2 regions of the Priestia sp. YIM B13486 genome follow, and region 1 is predicted to be linked to the other one. Evidence: a T-box and tRNA genes for the amino acid it is inferred to sense, from the RefSeq annotation. Region 1 holds a T-box; the other holds one or more tRNA genes.

Region 1 (15,966 bases):
TTAAACATGCTAAAAGAAGAAGTAGACGGGATGGACAAAGAAAAATTTCTCTCCATAGTAGAACGTCATCTGCAGAAAGTGTATGACGAACTGGAAAAAGAACGGACAGAGTACAACATGAACAACAGTGAATATACAATGGTGACGTTTCTTTCAAGCGACTATCCCGAGTACATAAAAAAGCGTCAAAGCAATACGAGACAGATTGAACAATTAACAAGCATACATAGGAATGTGACAGAGCTTTTCGGAAAAGAACTTTTTTCTGAAGCGGATATGATAGCGTTTAGAAACGACTTTTTTCAACTAACAGAAAAACATGCTAACACGTCATTGTTAAAAGAAATGAAGGAAAACTGGAATACGTATTTGTCAGCGTTCGTTGACTTTCAAAAAAAGCATGAACATGTAAAACAAGCGATAGCTACAGTACTTGAAGAAGATAAGAGCTTAAAGCAGGAGTGGAAGCAATTAAGCAAAAATAAAGTAGTGACCAAACAAAAAGCGACCGCCTTTCGCACAAAGCAGCATGAGCTAAATGAAAGTATTCGAAAAGCCACGACTGCACAAAAACAGTTACTCGAACTTCACTGGCCTGATGTTCGCAGTCAGTTTGATGCCTTGCAAGAAAAAATGAGTAAGAGTCTTTCTACTGTGCTAAAAGAAACGCAACGCAGTATGGAAGTCATTAGCCAAAACGATGCAAATGAACATGCCAAGTTAAAGCAATCACTTACCGACCTACATGCAGTCCACAAAGTCGACGCTCATCAAACGTGGTTAGCGGCTTTTATTAAAAAATCACGACCATTTTTTAACGAACTGAGTGAAGATATAAAGGCTACTCGATGTCGAGAACTGTGGAACCGAATTTACGGCATGTATAAAGGAATAGCAGTAAACGAGTTTATTGTTACCTACGAAGAATTTTTAGCACTTCAGCCGCTTAATAGTATAAAAAGCACGGAGATGCCAAAGCCGTTAGCTCGGTTAAAGGTAGATATAGAACCTGTTACACTGCCATCCTACGCAGACTTTCCCGTGCTCAAAAAGCAGCAATCATCACGGCGCACTTTTCCTATTTTAATAGGAGCCGCTATCGTCCTTGTCTTATTAATGACGATTGTATATATGAATCATGACAATCAAACGGCAGAAACAAGCTCAGATATAAAAGAAACGCCCAGCACGAAGCCGTTAAAAAATGAAGATGTCAAACCAGATTCTGTAAGCAAAACGGATCTTGAAAACTTTTTTATCTCCTATAAAGCTGCTTACTTTTCAAGTTTAAACAGTGGAGACTTTAGTGGGATGGCACCCTATATCGACTCGAATCAGCCAGTGTATAAACAGCTGAAAAGCTACATCACATCACTCGCCGGCAAAAACGTATCGTTTGCTAACGATCAGTTTCTCGTGAAAAAGACAGAATCACATGACGACGGAACTTACGACATTTATACAAACGAAGTATATACATTCACCGACTCATATGATGCAAGCACGCAGTTTAAGAAAGAACGAATTTATCATGTGAAAGCTGCTGGCAAAGAAAAACTTCAAATTACTAAGATTGATACATTAACAGATGAGCAGAAGCCGGTGGAAGAGTGAATGGTTTCTAGGAGATTATGAACAACCGCTAGTTCCTTTTGGGGGCTAGCGGTTGTTGTGGTTGGTTGGTGTGATTGAGGTTAGGGTGACCGCTACGCTGCCAGCGTGGAAAATGAAACTTCCTGTAGTCTTCTACTATGTTCAGAAATAGCTCTATATCAAGGATTCAAGGAGATTTTTAAAATTTAAATGAACTATAGTTTCCCTTGATTTTTTATAGTGTATGACCAAAATATGACCAGAGTGTGACCAACATTTTTGGGGTGAATGTAGCTTTTCTTTTGTAGAATGATAGGAGTTTGAGATGTGATAGTATGCCGTAAGTTACCTTTCCACTTAGGTGGAATTACAAGAAAGCAATTAAGAATAATGTAGTCTGACCATGAAGCATAGTGTTTTTATACGTAATATAAACTAGAAATAAATATTTATACCTATGATTATTCTCTTCTACATTGAAGTTATATACTTTTTAACGCCGGTTGAATCGATTAAAGCAAGGGAAGAAGGTTTAGGAGTAGAAGAAACTAAGGGGCAGTTGACTGAGGGTACTGGTAAAGGTAATATAGTCAACGAAGTTAAAGAAATTGACTTCGGAAAGCACATAATAAAAGGAAAAAATGGTAAGAAACAACTACTTCCAAATACTAAGTATGTAACCAATGATGACTACAAATATACTACTGATGAACTTGGACGTATTGTAAATGTAGATGCTCCTGAACTTGTATTGAAAAAGGCTGATAGAAATAAATATGCTCAAGCAAATGTAGGGGGAAAAGACAGATTACCAGATGATGATGGCGGACATTTAATTGGAGCACAATTTAATGGTCCTCCCGATATTGATAATCTTGTACCACAAAATAGTCAAATTAATAGGAGGGGTGGAGTTTGGTACGAAATGGAGACTGAGTGGACCAATGCATTGAAAGAGATACCGCCTAAGAAAGTCGCTGTTAGCATTGAACCAATCTATTCTAAAAATTCAATGCGACCTGATTCCTTTATGGTTGAATATGAAATTGAAGGCCAATTCCCAGTGATTCGTGAGATTGCAAATAAATCCGGAGGCTGATATTGATGAGTTTTGAAATAGAATTAAACAAGTTATATAAAGAAATTGCACAACAGGTTAACGATATGATTCCAACTGAATGGGATAATTTCTGTTTTAATGGTGAAGTTAAGAAGGGAGAAGGAGGAGTTTTCTTCTTTTTTACACCCAAAGGTGAGCAGCAACACGTTTTTTCACATTATATTCCAAAATTATATAGTGTAGATAAGAGGGCTTACAATAAAGAACTACATAAATTATTTCAACTAACTGTTGAACTCCAAAAAGTTTTTACTGATAACGACCAAGAACCTTGGTTTTCAGTGACATTATTATTAAATGATACAGGAAAATTAAATGTACATTTTGATTATACAAATTGGCATGAAAGTGAATTTGGTCCAACAGCTAGAATTAAGTATTTTGAATATAAATATATAAGCCAAAACAACGAACAGCTAGATTTCGATTTAATAGAGAGAATGAAGGAATTTGAAGAAAAGTAAACAATAAAGCACTTGATTGCCTTTTAGGCAACAGGTGCTTTTGTTTTTGGTGAGAAATTTAAGCATAAAACAAGATGAATGATGGTATCTGAAATTCAGAGATCAAGAAGGGAGTACCATCATGGAGTAATGTAGTAATACTTACATAGAATGAAAAGTACGATAATTAGGAGAGATGACATTTTACATGGTTATGACGCGGAATAGCTAACAAACATTAGAAATTGTTTATATGCCAATGATTATAGGTACCAAATAAGGGATCTGCAAACTTATCTTCAAGACCATGTGATAAGTTTAATGCCGGTCTGGAAAATTCTATTATGGATTGCAGCTAACAATTTTTTACCCAATTTGGTTTAATGCTAGTTTATAATAAATACATAGGAAAATATATCCTTAAATAAGATGTATATTAAGAATCACTGTCCTAAATTGAGAACGGTCTTAACTATAAAATGCAACTTTCGTATAAAATTTATAACTAGGGGAGAGAGTATGGTGGATTTTATTGAATTTCTAAAAAATAGACATTTAATAATTCAAAATGTTAGAGAAATACAAGATACTTCTGCCAGCCAGTACAATAGTCGGCTTACTAAGTCCACCAAAATAGAAAATAAAAAAGATAGAGAACAGTATATTATTAGAATTTGTCCCAAGAATACCTGGGAGAATTAATTTACCTAAACTTAAATAGAGGAGAAAACTATATGGAACTAAATAATGCCGTAGTTGAAGCAATAACATCTAATAATTGGCTAGAATACTGTGGAGTTGAAACTAATCTTCCAAAAGGAAGTAATTATTCTTATTTATCAAATAAAAAAGTAGTTAATAAGAATGTAAAAGGAGTGAAATGGGAAAATATTTGTCTTGAAGAGAGAAATATTTTAACGGGTTATTTAGCCAAGAATAAACCGGAGCTGTATAATAAAAATTGAAATGTATTAGTGAGAGAAGTTAAGACAGAGGTACTACCTAAAGTTATTGATAAAATTGAAAGCCAAGTAAGCATATTAGGGTTATCAAGTGATATAGTGAATTCTGTTAAATTTGATATTATCAACATCATTATGGTGCTTACATATGAGAAATATTATAATTCAGATTTTTATACTAGTATGTTAGACATCTATTTAAGTGGTCATATTCCTTGTGGATGGGATGGAGATTATCCAAATGGAAACATATTAGTATATTAAGAGGAAAAAATGGAGCGTAATTTAGCATATTATAGCGAGATGAAAAAGGTGGTTAATCATTTTTTAGAAATATGTCAATTACCCCCGGAAAATTTAGATGAACAAGAAAAACAAGTTGTATCGACATTTTGTTTCGGTATGATAAACGGCTATTCTCTTAAAGAGAAAAAAGATGCTATACAGATTCAGGGAGCTACCATAAATATACTTATAGAAGTATTTTCTTATTCTCCCCCAGCTAGTGCAGAGTTTTTTGATTTTTTAATTGAGTGTACAGATAAGTCGTTTCATCCTACTATGAATGCTATTATTCATAGGGGAATTCAGGCATATCATCAGTATAAAGAGAATAGGAATCAAGAATTAAAAGAAAACATTCATAATATAATAGATATAATTAAAAGTGGTTCCTAAAGAACTTTTATCCATTAAATATTAGTAAGCTATAATCTGAAAAGAGCCTTAAGTTTTGAAGTGATCCCATAAAGTTAGACAGGTTATTTTGGCAGGCAATGGAGATGGTACGATAAACTGGACACTAAATTAAGAGAAAAAGGTGATTCAGTTTATGGGTAGAAAAGTTTATGATCGTCAATTTAAAATGGCTGCCGTGCAGTTAGTGCTGGAAGAGAACCTATTTGTAAAAGAGGTTGCGAAAGAATTATCTATTCATCCAAATACGCTATATCGTTGGATAAGTGAATATGAAGAATATGGGGAAAGTGCGTTTCCAGGCCGTGGAAGCGCACTTTATAATTTCCAGTATGAAATGAAAAAGCTCAAGCGTGAGAATGAAGAACTTAGAAAAGAGCTTGATTTATTAAAAAAGTTCCGGGTCTTCTTGAAGAAAAAGAATGTGTAAGATTTCAATTCTTAAAAGAGAATAAACACAACTATAACATCAAGAAGGCTTGTAAAACATTAAATATCTCACGATCAGGTTACTATGAATATTTACAGAGAAAACCTTCTAAAAGGGCTTTAGAGAATGAAGTGTTACGTACGGAAATACAGGAGATATTTAAGGAACATAAGGGGCGATATGGATCCTTAAGAATTACAAAGGCCCTTGAAAAGAAAGGAATCAAGGTAAATCGAAAAAGAGTAGGAAAACTGATGCGTCAAATGAACCTGTATGCGAAAGGAAGTCGGTATCGCTATAAGCGTTATAATAAAAAATCACCTTCTATAGAAAGACCCAACCTCTTAAATCAAGTTTTTCACACAGATGGACGAAATAAAATATGGGTCGGTGATATTACCTATATCCCTACTCAAAAGGGCACTTTATACCTTGCGGTATTTGTGGATATGTACTCGAGAAAAGTAAGTGGTTGGTCCATGAGTACACGGATGAAAGATTCTCTTGTGATAGATGCTTTTTTACAAGGATATAACAAAGAACATCCTCCAACAGGATTAATTATCCATACAGATCAGGGATCCCAATATACAGGTGGTAATTTTCAAGCCATACTGAAAAAGTATGGTGCTGTTTCAAGTGTTAGTAGAAAAGGAAATCCTTATGATAATGCATTAATGGAATCTTTTTATAAGACCATAAAAAGAGAGCTCATTCATGGTGCCAAATTTACGACACCAGAACAAGCTCGAAGAGAAGTATTTAAATATATAGAGCTCTATTACAATACCAAAAGAATGCATTCTTCTCTGCATTATCTTTCCCCTATTAAATACGAAAAAGCCTATTCATCATAATAGCCTAACTTAGTGTCCAATAAATATTGACAAGTCCACAACTTGCAGGGCATGAGTTCGGTATTGGACTGGACTCATGCCTTTTAATTTTGTTTTGATCCCTCTATGCTTATAGTAAGTACACTTCTTCAATTCCTTTTTAAAATGTTCAACACTTTCAAATTGCTTAAAAGGTTCAGACTTCATAATTCCAAAGAAGATTCGACTATACCATTGTCACAACAACTCCATTTTCGTGACATACTCTGTGTAATTCCTTGTTGATTTAGGGAATAGGGGATTTCTTTATTACTATATCATTAAATACGAAAGTGCTGAGGCTGTTACCGTAAGAAACACTAGCTGGGTTAAGTGTAGATTTTGATTAGCGGTTTATGATACATTGATAAATATGTTTAAGAATATAATACACTTTATTGGATAGTCTACTGCACTATATAGAGGTCTCAAAAGAACTTATTGTAGAGGATTTTAATGAGGAGAGAAATAATTTGAACCAAAAAGAAATCAGTGAATTTATTCAATTCAATTCTAAGATTAACGATTTTACTGGAGGAGTCTTAGACGAAATTATTAAAGAAGTTGAAAAAGCACTTAAAGTGAAATTTCCGGATAGTTATATCTGGTTTCTTGAAAATTATGGTTCTGGAGGACTGTTTGGAGTAGATATACTTGGCTGGGGGAAATCCGCAACTCCATCTGTAATAACAAACACTGAAAGATTTCGGAACATTGGATTGCCAATTCAATACGTAGTTGTTGAAAACTGTGAAGAGTTTGTATATTGTTTAGATACTGAAAACCTAATTGACGCTGAATGTGTAGTTGTGTCGTGGGACAGAATTGATGGATATAGTGGCAAAAGAGCAGATAACTTTTATGAGTTTTTAACAAATAGACTTCTTGATGCCAAAGAAAATTGGGACGAAGACTTTTAAAATTAATCTATATGGTTGTTAAGTTATTTACCCTTGATTGGCTCTATACCTTTCAAGGTTTTTTATTATGTTTAAATGTATAGAGGGATGTCTGAAACTTTAAAACCTATGGTATAAACAAGATGAACATTTCAAAAAGTTATTCTATTAATTATTAGAAAACGCCAAGAGAAAAGCTTTAGAAGGAAATTAAAAGGAGAAATCGAGCAAATTTCAGTCGGTAAGCTTAAATAAAGGAGACTTAGGATGAGTGTAAAAGGGACAATGACGGATTATTTTGAGGGACTGCTAGATTATTGGAATGAAAAATATAATACATTTCCAAAGGCTCCATGGGATGGAGACATAAATCCACTGCTATATTTAAGTGAGCCTGATGAAGAAGAATATATTTTTTGGAAACCAGTAGAAAAAAAGGATGTTGAAAGCTTTAGTGCAATTGAGACTGAAATTAGAATGCCGCTGCATCACTCAATCAAAGACTATTTCAATAGTTATTTATTTTTAAGCTTAGAGGGGCTTTATCATTCAAATTATATATACCTTGAACCTGTCGAGCCGGATAAAGATTTATTAAGTTATTTTAAAAATCTTAAGAACTACGAAGAGAGTCAAGGTAAGGGATTTAGATATGTACAGATAGGTTTTATTTCCCCGGATGAAATGGCAATTAACGTAGATAATGAAACAGGAAAAATTTATATAGAGGATTATGAAACAAATGAATTAAAATTATTAGCAAGTTCTCTTGAGGAATTAATTGGGGAAATAAAGTTGAAGAAATAATAATTTATTGAATAAATTATTATAAGGTAGGGTTCTTCGGAGTCCTACTTTTATTGTGTATCCATTTTATTCAAGGAATATTAACTGTGAAACAAGCAATGGAAATATACTTTAGTAAGCTGTTAAAGGAATGGGAAGGTTTTAACGGTACTTTACCTATGACTCAATGGATCGAAGGGACAGAAGATTTTATCTTTGAAGGTGAAAAAGATGAAGAAGATTGTATATCTTAGAAACCTTTAAAAAAAGATATTAAGAGTAATTTTGAAGATATAGAAAAAGAACTTAACGTTCATCTGCATCCGGATATTAAGGCATATTATAATTGTTACTGGTTTTTAGAGTTAGCTGGAAACTATAATAGGTATGATCTAGTGTTGAACCCTGTTATACCAGGTGTAGAATTAAAAGACTTTAAACAAGAAACAGAGCTTTATAAAGAAGCCAATGATAACTAGCTTTTTAATACCCGTATAAGTATATAGGATAACGGTTTACTTTTAGTTGTAGATAATGAAACCGGAGAGGTAAAATTAGAAGATTATGAAAGAAATTCATTTGAAGTTATTAGTGAAAATCTATCAAAATTAATTGGGAAGTTATAAGTGTGTTTAAATATTTTATTTTTATTAAAATGATTAAAAGAAGCTAAACTAAACAAAATTTCTTTTTGAAACACAAAACATATTGGTGTCAAAAACTTTCATTAAAAGGCGGCAGCGTGGTCTATAAAACAGCAAAAGGCATGAGAGCCATGTATCATGCGATGCTCTTTACCAAACGCTAAAGGTTTCAAAGCAATCGAACAAAGGGCTTTATGGACCTGTATTCTGGATCAACAGTTAAGGAATGATTTAAAGGGGATAACTAAATTATGAGATACGATTTTGTTAAGAATCAAAAAGATAATCAATTTTATCCTGTAAGTAAAAATGATATTGAAGAGGTAGAAGGAACATTAGGGTTGAAGTTCCCTTTTGAATTAAGGAAGTTTCTTTTAGAGGTTGGTTATGGCTTCCTCCAAAGATCAGAATATAATATCAATCGTATTATGGGGCCTTCTTCTATCAGGGATGCTAGATTAAAAGTTAATGATTTTGAATTTTATCCTGATATAGAAGTTTACGAAGATTTGGAGGAGGACAAATTAATATTTTTTGAGGCTAATGAAAGTGCGTTGCTACTAATAGAAATAAGTGAAGAACAAAATAATGCTATTCATTATGATGATATAAAAATCGCAGATTCCTTAGAAGAATTCTTAAAGAAAATCATGGAGAACGATAAGTATTATATTGATTTAGAATGATACAATACTTATTGAATATTAAAGGCTTTATTTATATTAAACAATGAACGATAGATAAAATAAAGAACCCGACAAATTAAAAACATTGGCTAAGCTTTAGCCAATGTTTTTAATTTAGGAAGATATTATTAAGAAGAATAATCCTAAAACATTCCAAGGATATAAATTACATTATATTCAAATGTAATAAAAATAATCTGTAATATAGCGTACTTAAATAAATTAGCGAGAAATAAAAACACTCCAATTCATACATTGTACAACACTGCCAGCGTGGATATCTTGCTATATAAAATTTTAAATACTTCAAATAGAAACAAGAAATTAATCTAAAGTACGGTCATATTAATTCCAGTTTCTCTCTATAAATTGAAATGCCGGTCGTAAATTTGTTTTATTAGCAATTGAAATAAGAGCGGGCACCACTGAAGGATCCGTTTTAGAGAAATTAGGAATCCTCGGATTTAACCGGAAAAACTGTTCGCCTAAAAGCTCAGAGCTAACCATTGATTCATAATAGCTCGATCCACCAGAGATAATCTGAAGAAACGGCAGTAACGGTTCATTAGGAGACCGGTCTAAAAGTACTCCCCAATTTGGCGGAAGGTCCTCCATATCTTCAGGACGTATGTTATCGGCACTAACCATTCCCCATCCCTTGGTATCTCTTTTTAATTGAGTTGGCTGCTCACCTGTTCCGATGGATAATACGGCAATTTGATCCAACGGCTGCTTTGCTTTTCCCACTGCAAACGCGATACTAGCTGTACTGGTGTTAGTTGCTACTGTATACCCATCCACATAGTTTTGATAAGCTCTTTGTGTTGCGGGTGCAGCGCTGCTCCTAAGTATTACGTCACTTGCTTTTTCATTAAGATAGGGAGAACCAGGAAAATTATGAAATAACACAGGATTCCAACGATTCAGCTCCGGTGAAAATAAGTGAAAGGATGGCACAACAATTCGTTTCTTTAAGTCTCTAAGACGAAGGTCTCGGGGGAAAAACGTTCGTATGGCTTTAATAAAACCAGAATAGGGTAGTTGTTGGTTAAAAACAGGTCCGCCCGGTCGGGAAACGCTGAACGCCGGTAAGATATGATCTTTGAAAAACTGAAACGTCTCTTCTGGTGATCTTCCGCTTGCTAGTGCAAGAGCAGTGAATGAGCCAATGGAATTTCCTGAAAAAACATTAGTTTCACTAATTAACTTGGGATTTTGATGAGCTAATCTATTCAAAAGCTGTAAACTTAAAGCACCTAAAGTACCGCCTCCATCAAAGGTCATAATCCGATATGTTGTCAAAGGTGATTTCTCCTTTCGAATCTCATGAGAGTATTCTGTATATATTTATTTTATTTGTTGTAGAGGTATGATTATCTCTTTTGCGGATTCTTCAGGATTCAAGTTATGCAGATAAGTATACGAGGAACCCCTCCAGTAAGTTTTCTATTCTCTGTTCCCTTCCTTTAAACTGTGTGTCTTTTTTGGAGAAAATTCATAGGATATAGCATCTTATCTGTATTAAGAAAGGGGTTATATCGTGGAGGAAACAAAGCTTACTGGACGAATCGTTACACCTGATGATGCGGAATATGATCAGGCTAGAACAAATAATAATTTAGGTGTGCCTAAATTTCCAAGAATAATTGTATTTTGTCAGAATACAAACGATGTAGTAAATGCATTGAAGTGGGTAAAGGAAAATCATGTCCCATTTCGAATAAGAAGCGGTAGGCATAGCTATGAAAATTTTTCATTAGTAAACGGTGGATTAGTGATTGATGTCAGTGAAATGGATAGAATCACGTTCAACTCTAAAGACATGACAGCGAAAATAGAAGCAGGAGCTAATCTAGGGAAAGTATATAATGAATTATGGGAAAAAGGAACGACTATCCCTGCAGGTACGGAAAGCAGTGTTGGTCTTGTAGGCCTTGTGCTTGGCGGAGGAATTGGGATGTTATCAAGGTTGTTTGGGCTTACCTGTGATAATTTGCTTGAAGTTGAAATGGCCATAGTAAATGAACAGAGAGAAGTTGAACTCATTAAGGCAAATAAAAATCACAACAGTGATCTCTTTTGGGCTTGTTGTGGAGGCGGAGGCGGAAACTTTGGTATTGTTACGTCCCTTACATTCAAAGTGCAGCCTATCTCAAAGGTGTCAATCTTTTCAATTACATGGGAATGGGAAGATTTCGAAGCTGCTTTTGATGCATGGCAGCACTGGGCCACAAATACCGATAAGCGTTTAACTTCGGAGATTGAGTTAAAATCCAAGGAAGCAAATCAGATTATCGCTCAAGGTGAATTCGTTGGTTCATCATTCAAGTTAAAGGAACTTCTGCAGCCTTTAATAGATGTTAGGTGTCCTAAAAAAGTAGTAATAAAGGAAGTTTCATATATTGAAGCTGTACAATTTTTTGACGATCCGAGCGGAAACCAACCTGCCCCTCGAAAAAGGTCAGGTTCTTTTCTTAATAAACCTTTTCCAAAAGACGCTATTTTAACAATGAAGCATTTTTTAGAAAATGCTCCGAATGAAAAATCTAGTATTTGGCACCAGTCTCTTGGAGGAGCAGTGGAGGAAGTTGCCTCTAATGAAACGGCCTTCTATTATAGAGATGCTATTATCGCACAGGAGTACCTTGCTACATGGAGCCATCCTTCAGAAGAGCGAGCAAACATTCGATGGATTGAAGAATTAAGAAATGCTTTATCGAGATATACAACTGGAGATTATGTGAACTGGCCGGACCGGTTCATCAGAGATTGGCCGACAGCTTATTATGGAGAGAATTTTAAAAAGCTTCGAGAAGTGAAACGAGCATATGATCCGTGCAATCTATTTCATTTCCCTCAAAGCATCCCGCCATTTGTTAACTGGTTTTAAAGATCATCTTTCAAGTCGTAGAGGCAAATAATACCCACCTTAAATAAGGTGGTTTTTTGTGTACATTGCCTTTTTCTAAGAGCGTGAAAAAGGCAGCAAACAGTGGTAAGCAGTTATTTTATCAATAGACGGCTGTATTATAAGAAGAAACATACATAAATATCATAAACATTGACATTCCCTTCCAAACCGCATACAATAGCTACTAATAAAAGCACACAAATTCGTTGAAGAGAATCAGTACGCTGCAAGTTTGTTCCACAGAGAGCCGGTGATAGCTGAAAGCCGGTGTTCAAGCTGCAGGGGAATATCCTCTCTGAGAAGTCAAACTGAACGATAAGTAAGTTTGAACGGTAGTCTACCGTTAAAAAGAACGCGTATGATTGTACGTTGCTGAGTGCTATTGATGAACGGATCAATAGAAGCCAGGGTGGTACCGCGGTTAAAACCCGTCCCTAGTCATAGGGACGGGTTTCTTTGTGTGCTTTTAACTTTAAAAGGAGTGGTATCACATGAAAGAAGTGAATGTAAAGGAGTCTTCGCAAGAGCGCGAACAGCGTATCCAGCAGCAGTGGCAAAAAGGAAATGTGTTTCAGCAGTCGGTTCAAAACCGAGAAGGGCATCCGCCGTTTGTATTTTATGAAGGGCCTCCGACAGCAAACGGTTTGCCTCACGTGGGGCACGCGCTAGGCCGGACAATTAAAGACGTGGTGGCTCGTTATAAGACGATGACGGGGCATCAAGTGATTCGAAAAGCAGGCTGGGATACGCACGGACTGCCGGTTGAGCTCGGTGTTGAAAAGCAGCTCGGAATTTCAGGGAAGCATGATATTGAAAAATACGGCGTAGAAGCTTTTATCAACAAGTGTAAGGAAAGTGTGTTTGTGTATGAAAAGCAGTGGCGCACGTTCACGGAGCAGCTTGGCTATTGGGTTGATATGGAAGATCCTTACATCACCTTGGAGAATTCATACATTGAAAGTGTATGGAACGTGCTTGGCACGATTCATGATAAAGGACTTCTTTATAAAGGCCACCGCGTATCACCTTACTGCCCGAGCTGTCAAACATCATTAAGTTCGCATGAAGTGGCGCAAGGGTATAAAGATGTAAAAGATTTAACGGTAACGGTGAAATTTAAAGTGAAAAACCGCGATAATGAGTATTTTTTAGGCTGGACGACAACGCCTTGGACGCTTCCGTCAAACGTGGCGCTCGCGGTGCATGAAGAGATGAGTTATGTCCGCGCTGAGCAAGGCGACAGCGTGTATATAGTGGCAGAAGCACTCGCAGACAAAGTGTTAAAAGGAGAGTATACGGTTTTATCTCAACATAAAGGAAATGAGTTAAAAGGGATGTCGTATGAGCCGCCGTTTCATTTTGTGAAAGTGGAAAAAGGGCATGAAGTCGTAACGGCTGATTACGTAACGGATCAAAGTGGAACAGGAGTTGTTCATTTAGCACCTGCATACGGCGAAGATGATTACAGAGTTGTAAAAGAAAACGACTTTTCATTTGTGAACGTAGTGGATGAAAAAGGACAGTACACGTCTGAAGTGCCGCTTTTTCAAGGACGTTTCGTGAAAGACTGCGACGTTGATATCGTTCGTTATTTAGCCAATCAAGACGTGCTGTATCATAAAGAAAAGCATGAGCACAGCTATCCGTTTTGCTGGCGATGCGACTCGCCGCTTCTTTATTACGCAAATGAAAGCTGGTTTATCCAAACGACGGCGTTGAAGGAACAGTTTTTGAAAAACAATGAAAGCGTGACGTGGTACCCGGATCATATCAAGCACGGTCGATTTGGCAACTTTTTAGAAAATATGGTGGATTGGAACATCAGCAGAAAGCGCTACTGGGGAACACCGCTGAACGTATGGGAATGCGAGGGGTGTCAGCATCAAGTAGCACCGAAAAGCATCAAAGAGCTTCAGGAATATGCGTCTCATTCCGTTGATGACAGCATTGAACTTCATAAGCCGTATGTAGATGACGTGCAGCTGACGTGTCCGGCCTGCAGTGGAGAAATGAAGCGAACGCCGGAAGTGATTGACGTTTGGTTTGACAGCGGCTCGATGCCGTTTGCACAGTATCACTATCCGTTTGAAAATAATGAACTGTTTCAAAAACAGTTTCCAGCAGACGTTATCGCAGAAGGAATTGATCAAACGCGCGGCTGGTTTTACAGCTTGATGGCAGTTTCAACACTGTTTACAGGAAAAGCACCGTATAAGCGCGTTTTGTCTCTTGGCCACGTCTTAGATGAAAACGGTCAAAAGATGTCTAAAAGTAAAGGAAATGCGCTGGACCCTGTTGATCTTATTCATACATTTGGTGCCGATGCGCTTAGATGGGCGCTTTTAGCTGACAGTGCGCCTTGGAATCCGAAGAAATTTTCAGAGCGCGTCGTGCAGGAAGCAAAGTCAAAAGTGATTGATACACTCGTGAACGTGTACGGCTTTTACGTGTTGTACGCCAAGCTTGACGGCTATGACCCGAAGCAAACGTATGAATTGAAAAAAACAAAATTGGATGAGTGGATTCTTTCACGTTTGCACAGCACGGTCAAGCGCGTAACAGTACATCTTGAAGATTACGGATTTACAAGCGCCGCTCGTGAAATCGCGGTATTTATTGAAGAGCTAAGCAACTGGTATGTGCGACGTTCCCGCGATCGTTTTTGGTCAGAAGGAATGGACGGAGAAAAAGCAGCGGCTTACGATACGCTTCATAAAGTACTAGTGACGTTAAGTCAGCTATTAGCACCGTTTACGCCGTTTGTTGCGGATGATGTTCATGAAAATCTAACAGGGAAAAGCGTTCATTTAGCAGACTATCCTGCATGTGATCAAACGAAAGTGAACGAAAAGCTGGAAAAAGAAATGACAGCGGTGCTTCAAGTAGTGGAACTAGGTCGAAGCATCCGAAATACGCATTCGTTAAAAGTAAAGCAGCCTTTGCAAAGTCTTTCGCTTGTAGTAACGGAAGAAGATGTAGAGTGGAAAGCATATCGTGATGTCATCAAAGATGAGCTTAATGTAAAGAACTTTAACGTTGAGCAAGACGACGACAAACTTGTTTCCTATGTATTAAAACTCGATTTTAAACAGGCGGGACCGAAGTTTGGAAAACGAGTAAATGAGGTCAACCAAGCGCTGAAAAACCTTTCAGAAGAGGAAGGGAAAGAGTTTGTTGAACAAGGCAAGCTAAGTGTTACGCTTGCTTCAGGAGAAAGCTCAACGCTTGAAACGGCTGACGTACTTGTTGAAAAAGTGCCAAAAGAAGGTTTTGCGGTTGCATCAAACGGCACGTATACTGCGGTGTTGGATACGGCGTTAACCGAAGAACTCGTGCAGGAAGGAGTCGCTCGTGAAGTAATTCGAGCGGTTCAAGATTATCGCAAAAAGCTGGATTTACCCGTGAATTTACGTATTGATTTAGAGCTTAGCGGAGACAAAGAAGTGCAGAAAGCCGTGGCGAAGTTTGAAACGCTGCTTCAAGAAAATCTTTTGCTGCACAGTCTTCATGTGACAGAAACTATTAAAAACGGAGAGACGGTAAAAGTCGGAACAAAGCAAGTTACGCTTCGTGTTTTAAATCAGAGCTGATAAAGAGAGGCAAGGATAAGTTGAATTAATGTACGAACGGTTTATCTATTAACCGTTCGTTTTTTCTGTTTTTATAGTGAACGTAGCAGCTTCTAGCTGTGGATTGGAGGGCAAGACGAAGACTCCTGCGGGAAAAGCGGAACAGGTGAGACCCCGCAGGAGCGAAAGCGACGAGGAGGCTCACCGGCCGCCCGCGGAAAGCGAAGTCTTGCACGGAAATCAACAGCGGGGTAACAAACAATTCATACTAATCGTTCACCCGATTTGCTCGTCTTTAGGTGAGATGAATTTCGGTATTTCTAACTCTCTCTTTTACCTTTAATCAAACTGC
Region 2 (15,966 bases), on a different contig from region 1:
ATCTTTTTTTCAATAAGCTGATTAACTAATTGCCCTTTCTTGTCATATATTTCTAAAAAGAGGCCGCTGTTTTTGCTATCCACACCAATATAAATACCAATGCTCGCTTGTGAAGTCATCATGCAATATCGAAATACCGGAAGAGCTTCTTTTTTAATATCATACACAGCTGAATGATTACTCCGTAAAAAAGAAAAGCATTCTTTGCGAAGTTGAATGGCTTCTCCTTCATCATCGCTTGCTAGACAGAACGACCCTTGGTGTTTGCATACAAGCAATAACGCATTGTACAGTCTTGCTCGATCAACAGATGAATGTACATACAGGCGACCGTTTTTGAAGATAGAAACATCTGGTTTTACAGAAAGTTGAGGTAGTACTTGATTTTCAGCTACTGTATCTTGGACATACGTAGTCATTGCTTGAACATTTACATAGGGACCTATCGTAGCGTTGTATAAAAACGATTCTGCCCCCACCGTTACGTTTTGGAGCAAAATTGTTTTATCGATTGCAGCATGTGCTTCTATGATACTATTGGTTCCGATAATCGTGTAAGGACCAATTGAAGCACCTTTTCTAATCACCACATTTTCTCCTACGTAAACCGGATCGTAAATAGTCACCCCTTCTTCTATAAGCGCGTCATCTGAGACAATACTTTCCTGTCTATTGCCAAACCACTTCCTCCACAAATCATAGTGTGCTTGACGATAATGGTGGATTTGCCCAATATCAATCCAATAATCTTCCGTTACAAAACTGCACACAGTATGATTATATTCCAAAAGAAGCGGGATAATGTCAAAGCTAAAATCTGTAGGACCATAAGAATTCACGTAATCAAGAACGGATTTTTTGATCACATACACTCCCGTATTAATCAATCGGCTATTGGCCTGTTCGTAGGTCGGTTTCTCTACAAATCCCGTGACTCGATGCCCTTCATCTATCGTCACCACTCCATAACCCCGCACGTCGTTTACTTCTTTTGTAACAATGGTCATTTCGCTTTTTTGTTCATAATGAAAATGAATAACGTCTTGAAGATTAATTTCTGTTAAGGCATCTCCACTAATAATAATACAGTCTTCCTCAATAAAGGCCTCTGCTCGCTTAATTCCGCCCGCTGTTCCAAGAGGCTCTTTTTCGATAAAATAAGTAAGCGTCACTCCCCACTGAGAGCCATCCCCGAAGTATTCAATAGTTTGTTCATGCCTATACTGCAGCGTAATCCCAATCTCTGTAATTCCATGTTTCTTAAGCAGTTCAATGCTATATTCCATCACAGGTTTATCGTAAAGCGGCAGCATAGGCTTTGGAATCGTATAGGTCAAGGGCTGCAGTCTTGTTCCTTTACCGCCAGCAAGTATAATGGCTTTCAATTTTTTGCCTCCCTTCTTTTTTTATCCTGGCAAATCTGATGTTGAAACAGCTTACTTGTATCAATAGCGATTTTTTCCCAGCTAAACATAGTTGTTGCTTTTCTATACCCATTTTCGCTGATTTTTGCAGCCGTTTTTTCATTTTTTAACAAAAATTCAATACAGTTGATTAATTCGAGCGTATCTCCTCGGGCAAACGTCAGGCCCGTGTCGAAATGTGAAACAATATCGCTTAGACCTCCTGTATCGGCAACGATAGTTGGCTTCTTGGCTACCATCCCCTCTAAAGCCACAATTCCAAAAGGTTCATATAAACTTGGAAAAACAACCATTTTGCAAGCTTGAAGAAGCTGATTTCGTTCGTTATCGGTAATGTATCCAATAAAATACACGTATTTTTCTAGTTGCTTTTCACTTACTTGTGTTCGAAACTCATGAAGTAAAGGCCCTTTTCCTGCTACAACGAATTGAACATCTATTTGTTTTTTCTTAAATAGTTCCGCTGCTTCAATAAATAGCTGAAAGCCTTTTTCATATACAATTCGTCCAATTGAAAAAATAATAGGGGCCTTTCTAAAATTATATTTCTTTTGTAAACTTTCTTTTAACCGCTCATTTACTGCGTCGACTACCAGCTGCTTGTCAATTCCATTTGGAAATATAGCAATTTTATCTTGCTCTACTTGAAATAAAGTGATTAATTCCTTCTTCATATAGTCGCTGCAGACAATGATTGAGCTTGATTGTCGAATCAGCTCCTCTTCTTGCAAGTGAATTTTTTGCTGCATGTCATTATGAATACCATTATTGCGCCCATGTTCTGTCGCATGAATGGTCGTAATTAGCGGTCTATCCGTTTTATCTGCTAAACATTTTGCAGCGGAGGCAACAAGCCAGTCATGAGCATGAATAACGTCAAAAGACAGCTTGTAGCCTAACTGCAGTCCTCTAAGAGCCATAGCCACGTTCAAACTGTTTACCCATGTCAAAAAATCCGGGTGATGAGGCTGCAGGCTTTTAACTCGGTAAACGTGAACACCGTATAAACGCTCATATTCCGGCAGCCCCTCTACATAAGTTGTTAATACACTAACGTGATGGCCCTCCTTTGCTAACGCTCTGGATAAATCAAATACATGTCGTGCAAGTCCTCCGATAACTAGAGGAGGGAATTCCCATGCAAGCATTAAAATGGAGAGACCGCCTTTATATTGATTTACTGATAAAGCCGCCGGCTCTATCTCTTTTGCAGGGGATAAAAAAGAACTTCCTGAAAGAAAACTGTTTTCGCTATCCATCCTTGGGTTCTCTTCGTGACAAAGAAAATCAAATAGTTTTACTTGCCTTTCGTATTCACCTTTGACTTTTTCAAAATTATAAAGCCAATCGCTGCTACTTAAAAGGAGCCACTGTCGGTAGATAGCATTCACCACGCTAGGATGTTTAGAATCGATAACATCTAGCATCGCCTCTGACTTCTGTACGGTTGAAATAAACAATTGATTGTTCTCACTGACAAATTCAGCGCTTTTTGTTGCACCGTAGAGTGCAAGAGTTTCGTTTTGATGAAATTCTATATCCCTCGCGTAATCTAAAGGATATTGAAATATACCGCTTGCTGCTTGCATTCGCTGAAAGCCAAGCGTGTCCTTAGCCTTCAAATCCAAAAAAACGCTCGCTTTATTGATTGTTCCTTCCTCAACTTGTTTTCCTTGCTTAGGATATGGAAACAAGATAATGCCAGCAGGCGACTTTTTTAGTTCATCTGTTGATGACTTCACAAAGGTATAGCATATTTCATGAGATTTTAGGAGCATATCTACTTGATGAGTATACTCTCCTTGCTGTATAAAAAAACCGACGGGCTTTTTTTCAAAAAACTGTTGAAAAACACGTATTGCTTCTGTAATTTGGAGATTTAATGTTTGTTCGGTTTTAAGGGTGGAAACGAACGCGTTCGTTACGGTAGTAGGAATACACTCCATCATGTCATGCTGAAAAAAATATTTGCAGGCTGAGAACAAGCTCCCGTTCCACTTTTTTAAAAAGGTGAGTGCTCTCTGATGCTGCCGGCTTGAAAACTGGTGTAAATATTGAGCGTAACGAGTATTAAACTCCTCGTTGTTTAATGCGTTCAAAAACACACAAGACATCACAGCTGTTGCACCTATCAATTTCTTAGACTCAATTTGATCTAAAAAAGGGATGCACTCGTTCGTTACTTGTTCAAACAGCAGATACTCACTCTCTGTTTGAAGTACATGTAGCAACGGACAATGCATATAAGTTAAAAGAATACAGTCATCACTATTCATATTGCTTCTTCACCTGCTCCAAGTCATTTGAATATAAGGAATATGTGCTAAATTCATTTTGAACACCCTGGTGAACTTTTACAGGTTCGTACATCCAGCCTAACGAAGTTACATTCACTTGTTCATATTTTTCTTTCATCAAATAAACTGGATTCGAACGAAGAAGGGAAAAAAAACTTCCTTCTTTATCTTGAATACCAATATCTATTACATACGTGCGCTCACTTTCCAAGCTGTTCATAAACATGAAGTCTTGCTTAGGAGTAAGACCCTTCATATAATAGCGGTTTGATTCATGGCCGTTAAAATGAAGACCTGTTATATCATACGTACACATAGCTAGATTCAATTCTTCCCACCGTGTCGAAAACATACTTTCTACCATCTCTCGAATATGCTCAGAAAACGACCAGTGAACATAAATACGAGATGAGTCAAGCTGAGTAGCTATACACACATTTAAGTTTTGAATAAGATTAGCAGCCACTGTTTTATCACTTCGTTTCTTAGAATGTTTTTTCTACATATAAATGCCGTATAAACTTATTAACATCTTACCATTCAGAAAAAGTTGCCACAATAAACGCAATTTGTCGATTTGTGTTAAAAATTCAGATTAACATAGTAATTATAATTTACTAACAAAAAAACCTCTTCGCTTATTAGAAGAGGTTTTTCTACTATTCGTTTAAGTCGTAGCGTTTGCCTTTTACAAGGTAAAATACGCTTTCTGCTACGTTAGTGGTATGATCAGCCATACGCTCTAAATAGCGGGCTACAAATAAAAGCTGCGTAATTTGGTTCATAGCCTCCTGCTTTTCTTTAGCAAGACTTAAAAGTTCTTTGATTGTTATTCCGTAGAGCTCATCCACTTGATCGTCCATTTCCGCTACTTTTTTAGCCAGCACAAGATCTTCCTCGTGATAAGCTTTTAACGAAAGGCTCAACATTTCAATCGAAATATCGTGCATTTTCTTTACGTGTTCTAACGGCTTAATTAATTCTTCGTTTCCAATTCGTATAGCTGATTTTGCTACGTTAACCGCAAAATCTGCCATACGCTCAACATCCGAAGCAATTTTAATTGCCACAATGATACGTCTTAAATCGATAGCCACCGGCTGCTGCTTTGCGATCAGTAAGATAGCTAGGTCATTAATTTCTTCTTCTAAGTCATCCACGTATGAATCGCCGTCGATAATTTCTAGGGCCAGCTCAACGTTGCTTGTTTGCAGCGCTTCAATTGATTTTGATAGCGCCTCATGCGTTAAGCGCCCTATTTCTAATAATTTTTCACGTAATATCTTTAAATCACCATGAAACTTTTCGCGTACAACCACTCATCCCATCTCCTTGTATGTCTTAACCAAAACGACCTGTAATATAATCTTCTGTGCGTTTATCAGATGGCATTGAGAAGATTTTATCTGTTTCTGCGTACTCTACCACTTCTCCATTTAAGAAAAATGCTGTTTTATCTGAAATACGTGCCGCTTGCTGCATATTATGGGTAACAATAATAATGCTGAAGTCTTTCTTTAATTCTTGTACTAACTCTTCTACTTTTAATGTTGAAATTGGATCAAGCGCAGAAGTAGGCTCATCCATTAAAATAACGTCAGGTTCAATTGCCAAGCATCGCGCAATACAGATACGCTGCTGTTGTCCACCTGACAACCCATTTGCATTTTGATTCAAACGATCTTTAACTTCGTCCCAAATAGCTGCTCCTCGTAAACTTTTTTCAACAATTTCATCTAGTTTTTTCTTGTTGCGAACACCATGAATTCTTGGACCGTACGCAATATTATCATAAATAGATTTCGGGAACGGATTTGGCTTTTGGAAAACCATTCCTACTTGCGTGCGCAGCTCTTCCACGTGGTACGATTTATCAAAAATATTTTTCCCTCTATACTCAATCTCACCTGATGTACGGACAATTGGAGTCATTTCTACCATACGATTTAACGTTTTAATATATGTTGATTTTCCACAGCCTGATGGACCGATAATCGCGGTAACTTCGTTAGCATGAATGTCTAAATCAATATTTTTTAAGGCATGTGTGTTGCCATACCATAAATTCAAACCTTTTGTTTTATATACAATTTCTTTTGTTTGCGGAGTATCTACTTTTTCTTTGTTAGTCAATTCCATTGTTATTGCCATTGGATAATCCTCCTTCATCGTCTTTAACCGTTTTGAGCACAATAAAAGTCTCTCTATGTCTATTTAATATCTATTGTTTACTATCAGTGTAAATAAATACGAGAAGCCGAAACGCTTCCCCTTATTTTGATCATTTCTATTAACCCTTACACTTACAGAATAATAGCCGACTATTAATTGTGTTTTAACTCAATGTAAAGCTTTTGTAAACGAAGGTCTATCTGCGTGTTTTTTAGGTAAAAAACTAGTTCTTACGACCCTTAAATTCAATAAAAAACCATATATGTAAAGATTTCTAACAAAAAAGAAGAGGTAGAGACATAACTAAATTAATTCAATCTAAAGATGGGTGGATTGGATTAATAAGCCAGTATGAATTACTTCCGATACCGCTGTTGATTTTCGTTTCACGGGCGGCCGGTGAGTCTCCTCATCGCTTCGCTTTTCCTGCAGAAGTCTTCACCTTGCCCTCCAATCAACCGCTAAAAGCACCTACATACACGAAATCTACTTTCATCCTATAAATAAAAAATCCGAACAAAGTTGATTCTTAATCAACTTTGTTCGGATCTTACTTCAACTAATATGCTTTTGTCCCAGCCTCTTTAATTGGCGTCGTTTGCAATGACAGCCTGTTGGTTCTCTTCTTGATCTTTTACTTCTTGTTCACCTTTTTTCTTTAAATCAAAATACGTATCGAGCGCAGAACGAGCAAGCTCTTTTGTAATGGTATTTGGTGCACTTGGCACAAATGCCGATGGTACCACCACAGCTACTGCAATTTCAGGATTATTTGCCGGAGCAAAGGCCACAAAGTTTGAATTATTAACTTTAATAGGGTCCCCTCCGCTAGGTTTTTTCTCATAGGCTTGTGCCGTTCCTGATTTACCAGCAGGATTATAGTTCGCTGTATGGAAAGCTGCATACCCTGTACCGCCTTGTTCTTGCGTAACGCGCTTAAAGCCACTTTGAACATCTTTAATGTATTCTTCTTTCATCGTGATACGATTTAACACATCAGGCTCAAATGAATGCTGCGTACCGCCAATTTCATCGGTTTTAATCGTTGGTTTTCGGATTTCTTTTACTAGCTGCGGCTTAATGCGATACCCTCCATTAGCTATTGCAGAAGTATATTGAACAAGCTGCAGCGGCGTGTACGTATCATACTGACCAATGCCTAAATCAAGCGCCGTTCCTGGAACATCGCTTCCACCTTGGACACCTGTTGATTCGTTATCAAGGTCTATACCTGTTGATACGCCTAAGCCGAACTGACTGTAGTAAGAACGCAGTTCGCTGAATGTATCAGGTTTAATCGGTAAAGTCATGTTTTTATGATACTGTAACCCAGCCATAGCCATTACCGTTTTAAACATAAATACGTTGGATGAATATTTTAACGCAGATGAATACGTTAAGGGTCCTAACCCTTCAGCCTCAGCTGATTTTTTAACCGGTGTTCCTTTAATTTTTAACGGTTCATCAACGAACACTGTGTTTGGCTTAATAGCTCCTGAATCTAAGCCGGCTAAAACCGTTGCTCCTTTTACAACAGAGCCCATTGTATAAGATGTTGAAATATTCCCCAATGCAAAATCTTCTATTTTAGGCGCTCCAGTCTTCTTATCAATGGTGTATTTTTTACCTGCCATTGTTAAAATTTCTCCTGTGTGAGGATCCATCATAATAACAAAAGCACGGTCTAAAAATTGCGTTCCTTTCATTTGCTTTTTGGCTAAAAGCTGGTCCGTAATTTGTTTTTCTACCGCTTTTTGAAGCTCCATATCAATAGTTAAAACCAAATCACTGCCGCGTTCACCTTTAGACACTTGAATTGTATCAAGGAGATTTCCTTTTTTATCTGTTACATATTGGACTTTTTCTTTTTGACCGCTGAGCTGGGCTTCGTATTGCTTCTCTAAATAGCTCGTCCCAACTTGGTCATTTCGGCTATAGCCTCTTGACAAGTAATACTGTACTTTATCTTTAGGCAGTCCTTCGTTGGCAGATGATACATTTCCAAGCAAGGTACGAAGAGTACTGTTTTCTGGGTATGAGCGATCCCAATACGTTGTTGTATCAACACCTGGAAGTTCATCTAAGTGCTCACTTACAACGGCATACTCTTCATTTGTCACACCGCTCTTAACAATTTGCGGGGTGTTAGAGTAACCTGCCTCCATTTGGCGCTTAATAGCGAGAACTTCTAAATCACTCTTTAGACTTTCTAAATCTTTTTTAGAGATGCGGTCTAACTGACGTTGATACAGTTCGTCATCAGTCATTTCACCATCTTGAACTTTTTTGCGATCAGCTTGCGTAATTTTCTGTTCCGCTTCTTTAGGGTGAAGCATAATCCAATAATCCTTCATATCGCGTTCTGTAATTTTTACCACATTTTTAGCGTCTTTATTCTTTTTATTTTCCGGAATATCAATCACATTTGTGGTGTAAGGAACATCGATCATAGTGGCTAACTTTTTAGCGATACGCAGCCTTTCTTCAGCTGTATTTCCTTGAAAACGAGTATATGTAATCGTATTTAAAGAGGTATTATCTACAATTACGCGGTTATAACGATCATACATTTTCCCTCGAGGAACAGGCGTACTGACCGTAACGTCCTGTGTTTTTTCCACTTCTCGTTCGTAATTCTCACCGTATACAATTTGAACAAGTCCCAACCGCAAAATTAATACGGAAAATAGGGCAAATACGGTCAAGAAAAGTAAGTTCACACGAAAAGGCACGTGACTTTTTCTTCTTTTTTTCTTTTTCATACCAACACCTACACTTTATAAAACATATATACCATAACACCATAAAATCAGCCATTTAGCAAATAAATAGACACCTGGCAGGTGCCTATTTACACAACGTATTTATTTTAAAAGAAAAGCGAAGCATTTTCCATAGTGCAAATGAAGGAGCTGACAACACTCTAAGCTGGAGACTCTCCGTCTCCTTCATTTAATACCGGAGGAGTAACAGTCGTTTCTTTTTTGTGCAGAGGCTGTGAGATATGTCTCACACAAAAATAAATGATCGTATGCCCTGCTCCAACAATAGCTAATAAAATGGGAATACTTTTTGCTTCATCAAAAAACAGTACAGCTATTAAAAATAAAGATATGGAAACGACGCGCCCGATATTCAGAAATACTTCTCTGACAACAATGTATTCAATTCTTTTTGAAACAACGTCTTTTGCTCGTCCAATCACATCGTACGTTAGAGAAATGAATGGAACCAATAAAATAGGATAGGCAACGGCAATACAAACAGCATATATAATTAACTTTGGATACGATAAGTTAAAGATAAGCAAAAAGACTGCTCCATAGAGAAGGAGGCCCCCTGTGAAGATAAACCGAAGGCGATTTTTTTGCTTAATAAACCTTGAGGCAACATAGTATCCTACAAATGCAACCGCTGAATTCACCAGTCCATATGTTCCTAAAGCTAATTCACTTCCCGTCGTAATAAATACCATGACGGATACAACAAAAATGAACGTACCTTCACGCAACCCTTGAAAGAAATGAGCCTGCAATATTCGATTCCAGTCTTTATTGACTTTTCGTTCAGCCCATACTTCTTTAAATTTGTATACTCCTTCCGCTGCGCGTCTTGTAATAAAAAAACTAAGTACAACGGCACCGATAAACAATAGCAGCGATACACCAAACACAATTTTATACCCAAGTGATTCATACAAAGCGGAAATAACAAAGCCCGCTCCTAAAGGACCAATCATCCCTGCAAAAGAGTTTAAGATCCCTAAAAATCCGTTAAAAAAGTCTCTTGTATCAGGTTCTGTAATTTCAAAAGTTAGCACATTAAAAGCTAGCCAATAAAAGCCGTATCCTATACCCAGCAGTCCACCAAGCAATACTAAATACTCGGCTGCGTTAGCTCCACTGACTAATACAGCGATATAAAAAACAGCTAAAAAAGATACACCTAACCTTAAAACCACAACCCGGTCAATTCGTTTGGCCCATTTACCTGCTAAAATAAACGTAAGCGGCTGAAGCACCACTACCGCTAAATTATAAATAGCGAGATCCGAAAATTCGCCTGATTGTTTCCACAGATAAATGTTAACAAACGAATTGGAAATTGAAATAGCCAAGGCATAAAGACCGCCTATAATTAAAAGCAAAAGTAAATCTTTACTAACTTCTACATCTCCAACTACTTTTTTTAATAAAGGCATATCAAAAAACTCCTTTTCTCTTCTACACCTAGTGTGTGAAAAAGAAAAGGAGATATGTAAAAGAATTGGAAAACAAAAAAGCCAGTAAAGGTAATAATTACTTTACTGGCTCTTAAATACGTCTTTAGCTTATTTTGCAGCGTCGTAACGCTTAGCAACTTCGTCCCATTTTACAACATTAAAGAATGCTGAAATGTAATCTGGACGGCGGTTTTGGTAATTTAAGTAGTAAGCGTGCTCCCAAACGTCTAGACCAAGAATTGGCGTTTTGCCTTCCATTAATGGGCTATCTTGGTTTGGTGTGCTTGTTACTTCTAATTCGCCGTTGTTTACAACTAACCAAGCCCAGCCAGAACCGAAGCGAGTTTTAGCTGCATTTGCAAATTCTTCTTTGAATTGATCAAAGCTGCCGAATTTGCTAGCGATAGCGTCTGCTAATTCACCAGTTGGAGCACCGCCACCGTTAGGGCAAAGGATTGTCCAAAATAATGAGTGGTTCGCATGACCGCCACCGTTATTGCGTACTGCTGTACGGATATCTTCAGGAACAGCATCTAAGTTTGAAATTAACTCTTCAATACTTTTGCTTTCTAAATCCGCTTTGCCTTCAACAGCAGCGTTTAGATTTGTAACATATGTGTTGTGATGTTTTGTGTGGTGAATATTCATTGTTTCTTTGTCGATATGTGGTTCCAGTGCATCGTATGCATAAGGTAGTTCTGGTAATTTGTAAGCCATGAATAATTCCTCCTTCAAAATATGTAAGCATTTTGGCGCAAAAGCACCATATACGTTTAGATTAGCAAATTTACCCTACTGTTTCAAATAAAAAGTTCCTAATCCATGATTTATATTTACCTAATTCCCATTCGCTATTCTTTTAAACATAAAAAAAGCTTCTTTTTCTCAAAAGAAGCTTTGAATAGACAATAGTATGGCGGAGGAAGAGGGATTCGAACCCCCGCGGGCTTTAACACCCCTGTCGGTTTTCAAGACCGATCCCTTCAGCCGGACTTGGGTATTCCTCCAACCCTATAAATGGTGGACCCTGCAGGACTCGAACCTGCGACCGGACGGTTATGAGCCGTCTGCTCTAACCAGCTGAGCTAAGGGTCCACATGGCTCCACAGGTAGGACTCGAACCTACGACCGATCGGTTAACAGCCGATAGCTCTACCACTGAGCTACTGTGGAACAATATGAATTATGTATGCCACAAACGTAAATTGGAAAATAGCGGCGGAGGGGATCGAACCCCCGACCTCACGGGTATGAACCGTACGCTCTAGCCAGCTGAGCTACACCGCCATGGCTCCACAGGTAGGACTCGAACCTACGACCGATCGGTTAACAGCCGATAGCTCTACCACTGAGCTACTGTGGAACAATATAACATTTACTAGCGACATTAAAAATTTAACATGTTTCTAGCCTAAAGTCAATATATTATTTTAAAACAGCGTATAAAAAATAGGCAATCATCAGCAGTTGAATAAATCCTTTTGAAATAGCGCCACTAAAAAAGCCAATAACCGAACCTACTCCAATTTTTACTGCGTTGCTAATTGTGGTCCGATGAACAAGCAGTTCTCCTACAATCGCTCCGATAAACGGCCCTAAAATAATTCCAAATCCCGGAATGACAAACGGACCTACAAGCAGCCCAACTGTACTTCCCCAAACACCTGCTCTAGTGCCTCCGAATTTTTTCACACCAATAATATTAGCTATATAGTCTGCTAAAAAAAGTGCCACAACTAACAATCCTTGTATCACCCAAAATAACCAGCTATAGGAGCTGAAATCATAAAATAAACCGTATATAACAAATCCTAGAGCTACAAATAGCACGCTTGGGATGATGGGATAAACTAACCCAACAAACGATACAACAAAGCTAACGATAATTAATGCCCAACATAAAATAGCCACGTTCGCACCTATCCTTTTTAGTATTACTATTTATCATACAATAACTACACCTATAAAGAAAGACCTTGCTTAAGCAAGGTCTTTCTTTATTTTACCTGTGAATAGGTCTTTGCATAACGATCGCCCAGTACCGCTTCCGCAATATTAACCGCATGATCCCCGACCCGTTCTAAGTTGCTAATAATATCCACAAAAACAATAGCAGCAGATCCTGTACAAATGTTTTCATTCAGGCGTAAAATGTGCTTCTTACGAAGTAGACGCTCCATCGCATCAATCTGTTCTTCTTTTTGAATGACTTGTACTGCTTTTTCTCTATCCACTTTTTCTAAAGAAGAGACAGCTTCTTTAACTGTTAGAATAGTCAATTCGAACATATCAGCTAAATCGTTATTAGCTTCTTTGGTCATCTTTACTTTGTTCGTAATTTGATAATCAACAAGCTCAATAATGTTCTCAAAATGATCGCCAATACGCTCAATATCTCGTGCTGTATCTAGAAGAACCGAATGTTCCTCACTTTCTGCTTCTGACATTGAAGAGCGGGATAACAGCACTAAATAATCAGTAATTTTTTTATCCAGATTATTAATCGCATTTTCAATTTGCATAGTAGCATCAGCATGTTGAGGCTGACGTGTTTTTAAATAGCCGTTTGCCTCTTCCAACCCAAGCGTCGCAAACTCTCCCATACGAATCAGCTCTGCCTTTGCCTGACCAAGAGCAATTGAAGAGGACTGCTCAATAAAAATCGGATCAAGATGCTTAGGCTTAAAGTCTATAACAGCATCTTCTCCAGGAATTAGTTTTGTCACAATTAAAGCAAGCAGACCGATCAACGGGAACTGGATAATTGTATTGGTTGTGTTAAAAATACCATGAGCAAACGCAATCGTCATTTCAGGATTCAAATCCATTGCTACTTTCAAATATTCCACAAAACGAGTAAATAGAGGCAAGATAATCAAAAAGATTGTTGTACCAATTAAGTTAAACATGACATGCGTTAAAGCAGCCCTTCTTGCAGCTACACTTGCCCCGATTGAAGCTAAAATGGCAGTAATAGTTGTGCCAATATTATCTCCAAACAGTACAGGCAGCGCTGCCTGTATATCAATAGCGCCCTGTCCAAAAAGTTCTTGTAGAATGCCAATAGTAGCGCTAGAACTTTGAACAATTACCGTAAATAAAGTGCCAATTACGACTCCTAAAATAGGATTATCGCTCATGCTTACAGTTAAATCTTGAAATTGTTGAAGGGACCTAAGCGGCTTCATTCCACTTCCCATAAGCTCTAAACCAAAGAAGAGCATGCCAAAACCAAAAGCGATCTGGCCAAAGTTTTGAACTGCCTTACTTTTAAAGAAAAAGAGTAAAATAGCTCCCACTGCGAGAATAGGAAGAGCGTAGCTCGAAATGTCAATTCCGATTATAAAAGCTGTAACTGTCGTACCGATATTTGCTCCCATAATAACGCCTATAGCTTGGCGCAAAGTCATAAAACCAGCACTTACTAAGCCTACCGTAATAACAGTAGTTCCTGAGCTGCTCTGAATAAGAACAGTAACTAGGATACCTGCTAGAACTCCCATAAACGGATTAGTAGTAAATCTGTCTAAAATATCACGTAATTTATCTCCTGCTGACTTTTGCAATCCATCTCCCATGAACTTAATTCCAAATAAAAAGATTCCCAGTCCGCCGATAAATTCAAAAATCATTTTTTGAACATCTAGTTCCAAATATCTCAGCTCCTTGATTTTTTTCTAACGACATAAATAAGTCCCTACTATTATTAATGAAGTTTGAAAGTACTGTAAACGGCTTTCCCTTAATGTTTACAATAACTTAACAGTATATTTACATTGTAATTGGAAACGATTTCTAGAACCTATTGTAAACCTTGAATTCTCGCTATAAAATAAGAGATAGTTAGAATTTTTAATATAAGGAGGCTTTACAATGAGCATGCTGAAAAAGATGGCATGGAGTTTTACTTCCTTCAAAAAAATAAGGTCGCTTCGCTTTGAGCATACGAATAAAACAATTGGCTTTGTGCTGTTTTTAACATTTATTTCTTTGCTGCCTACATTTTTCTTTATGACTTTGACGATTGTAAACGGCTATCATATCGCTACTACAGATCTTCCGAAATCTGTTTCTTCTTTTTCTATTTCAAACTCACAGCTTACGTCAAGTCAACCTTTCACAAAAAAAGTAAACGGTACCGCTTTTATCTTAAACCCCTCACAGTCTATTGAACGATTTCATTCCCCTGCTCATGCCATTGGGTTTTTAAAGGATGGAATTTACATCACGACTAATTCACAAACACAAACGTATTCATATGAGTTGCTAAACTGGCACCATAAAGATAAAAATGAACTGTTAAACTTGCTGCACGAACAAAAATTTTCTTTATACATACTTGTCCCTATCGCTATGCTTTTACTGTACGTATTAACATCTGGACTAAACTTCCTTTCTATTACCTGCCTTGCTTATCTTGGAAAGCTGATTGGAATCATTGCTAAAAAGCAGCTTCCTTTCAAGCAGCTATGGGCACTGAGTGCTTATAGTACGGTAGCCTTCACGCTGCTTTATACGCTTTTTGAAGCTTTTTCTTTGTCTCTAGCATTACATAGCTCTCTTTACTGGATAGGAACATTCTTCATTTACTTGTTGCTCGTCACAAGGGTTCCTATAAGAAAAAAGGTAAAACCTAATAAAGGTGCTGGGACAAACGTATTTTAGTTGAAGGAGAATCCAAACGAGGAATCTAGATTCTTGATAGAGAATCCACCTCTTTTGGATTTTTTTATTGATATGGTGAACGCAGGTTTCATGTATGCGGCTGCTTCTAGCTGGTGATTGGAGTGATTTAGTTAAGTCTCAGCCTCTTTATTTCGGTACAACTTTTCTTCTTCCCATTCCAGAAGAAAGAATTTTCAACTGATACAAAACCCACAAACCTCCTGCTGTGAGCAGAATAAAGCTGTAAACAAACATCAGCCTTTCAGTATGCATCCACACTTCAAAAACAACAGGTCCCAACGCTACTCCTAAAAATCTCACCGTTCCATAAATGGATACAATAAACCCTCTTTCTTCGTCTGAAGCCGCTGAAGTAATCATCATATTAATACACGGAAGAACAAATCCTAAGCCGCCAAAGGCGACTGTCAAACAAAACATCAGCACAGGAAGCGTATAAATAATCGTTAATACTCCAAACATCAGGAATAAAAAAATTATCCCTACTATCATTAATTTTTTCATGAGCTCTACATCTGTTTTGATGCGTTGACCGGTCCAATAAGAAACGAGCGTCATCGCACCAAGAGGAAATAAAAAAGCGGTTCCTTTAAAAAAACCGTCTATATGATACGTTTCCTCTATTAGAAAAGATAAATAATATAAAATGCCAAATAATAAAAACAACCCCAATCCCCCGACAAAGAATAAAGGAAAAAGCGATTTTCTTTTATCATAGACAATCCCAATGGCTCTCTTTAAATATTCTTGAACAGATACTGAATCCGAACCTGTTTTCCCTTCTCTCACATACCTCACTATACCTACTAAAGCAGCGCCTGCAGCTAAAGGATAGACAAAAAACGCGGCATACCATACGACGAGTGCTGCCGATGCTCCAATTATCGGTGCAACCACTTTTCCAACTCCGTTATACACTTCTAAAATCCCGAGGACTTTTGCTCTTTTTTCCCCTGCAAATACATCTCCAGTTAATGCCATTGCCAACGTTGTAGTACCTGCAGCTCCAATCCCTTGAATGACTCTGCCTGCTATCAACACAGCAAAGTTTCCAGAAGAGAATGAAGCACTACTAGCAGCAATGACACTACCTATTATCATCATGACGAGTGAATATATGATTAACTTTTTACGCCCATACCGGTCTGATAAAATCCCTACAGCA

Evidence for each region. A T-box is a leader RNA that pairs with one kind of tRNA and senses whether it is charged. The one in region 1 lies ahead of ileS (isoleucine--tRNA ligase), so its partner is inferred to be a tRNA-Ile.
Region 2: it encodes a tRNA-Ile, which carries the amino acid that the T-box ahead of ileS (isoleucine--tRNA ligase) is inferred to sense. The anticodon was not compared.

The regions. Positions count from the first base shown of each region.
Region 1 covers NZ_JBHZOZ010000007.1:232,600-248,565, reverse strand. Annotated here, with positions in the region: gene ACFX4G_RS19480 (TcaA NTF2-like domain-containing protein) at 1-1,614, shown strand, start outside; gene ACFX4G_RS19475 (DNA/RNA non-specific endonuclease) at 2,051-2,692, shown strand; gene ACFX4G_RS19470 (immunity protein YezG family protein) at 2,698-3,177, shown strand; gene ACFX4G_RS19465 (hypothetical protein) at 3,891-4,121, shown strand; gene imm48 (Imm48 family immunity protein) at 4,392-4,796, shown strand; one part of gene ACFX4G_RS19455 (IS3 family transposase) at 4,951-5,203, shown strand; one part of gene ACFX4G_RS19455 (IS3 family transposase) at 5,203-6,101, shown strand; partial or broken gene ACFX4G_RS19450 (IS3 family transposase) at 6,111-6,397, opposite strand; gene ACFX4G_RS19445 (SMI1/KNR4 family protein) at 6,593-7,039, shown strand; gene ACFX4G_RS19440 (SecY-interacting protein Syd) at 7,286-7,825, shown strand; gene ACFX4G_RS19435 (hypothetical protein) at 7,912-8,058, shown strand; gene ACFX4G_RS19425 (SMI1/KNR4 family protein) at 8,700-9,134, shown strand; gene ACFX4G_RS19420 (patatin-like phospholipase family protein) at 9,480-10,436, opposite strand; gene ACFX4G_RS19415 (FAD-binding oxidoreductase) at 10,675-12,024, shown strand; T-box leader at 12,243-12,484, shown strand; gene ileS (isoleucine--tRNA ligase) at 12,537-15,635, shown strand; gene ACFX4G_RS19405 (immunoglobulin-like domain-containing protein) at 15,954-15,966, opposite strand, start outside.
Region 2 covers NZ_JBHZOZ010000001.1:445,796-461,761, forward strand. Annotated here, with positions in the region: gene ACFX4G_RS02255 (sugar phosphate nucleotidyltransferase) at 1-1,385, opposite strand, end outside; gene ACFX4G_RS02260 (glycosyltransferase) at 1,382-3,700, opposite strand; gene ACFX4G_RS02265 (DUF4912 domain-containing protein) at 3,693-4,187, opposite strand; gene phoU (phosphate signaling complex protein PhoU) at 4,381-5,040, opposite strand; gene pstB (phosphate ABC transporter ATP-binding protein PstB) at 5,063-5,860, opposite strand; gene ACFX4G_RS02280 (peptidoglycan D,D-transpeptidase FtsI family protein) at 6,478-8,655, opposite strand; gene ACFX4G_RS02285 (MFS transporter) at 8,817-10,094, opposite strand; gene sodA (superoxide dismutase SodA) at 10,224-10,832, opposite strand; tRNA gene ACFX4G_RS02295 (tRNA-Ser) at 11,030-11,122, opposite strand; tRNA gene ACFX4G_RS02300 (tRNA-Ile) at 11,134-11,210, opposite strand; tRNA gene ACFX4G_RS02305 (tRNA-Asn) at 11,214-11,288, opposite strand; tRNA gene ACFX4G_RS02310 (tRNA-Met) at 11,329-11,402, opposite strand; tRNA gene ACFX4G_RS02315 (tRNA-Asn) at 11,404-11,478, opposite strand; gene ACFX4G_RS02320 (DUF456 domain-containing protein) at 11,541-12,026, opposite strand; gene ACFX4G_RS02325 (Na/Pi cotransporter family protein) at 12,113-13,768, opposite strand; gene ACFX4G_RS02330 (DUF1189 domain-containing protein) at 13,989-14,780, shown strand; gene ACFX4G_RS02335 (MFS transporter) at 14,928-15,966, opposite strand, start outside.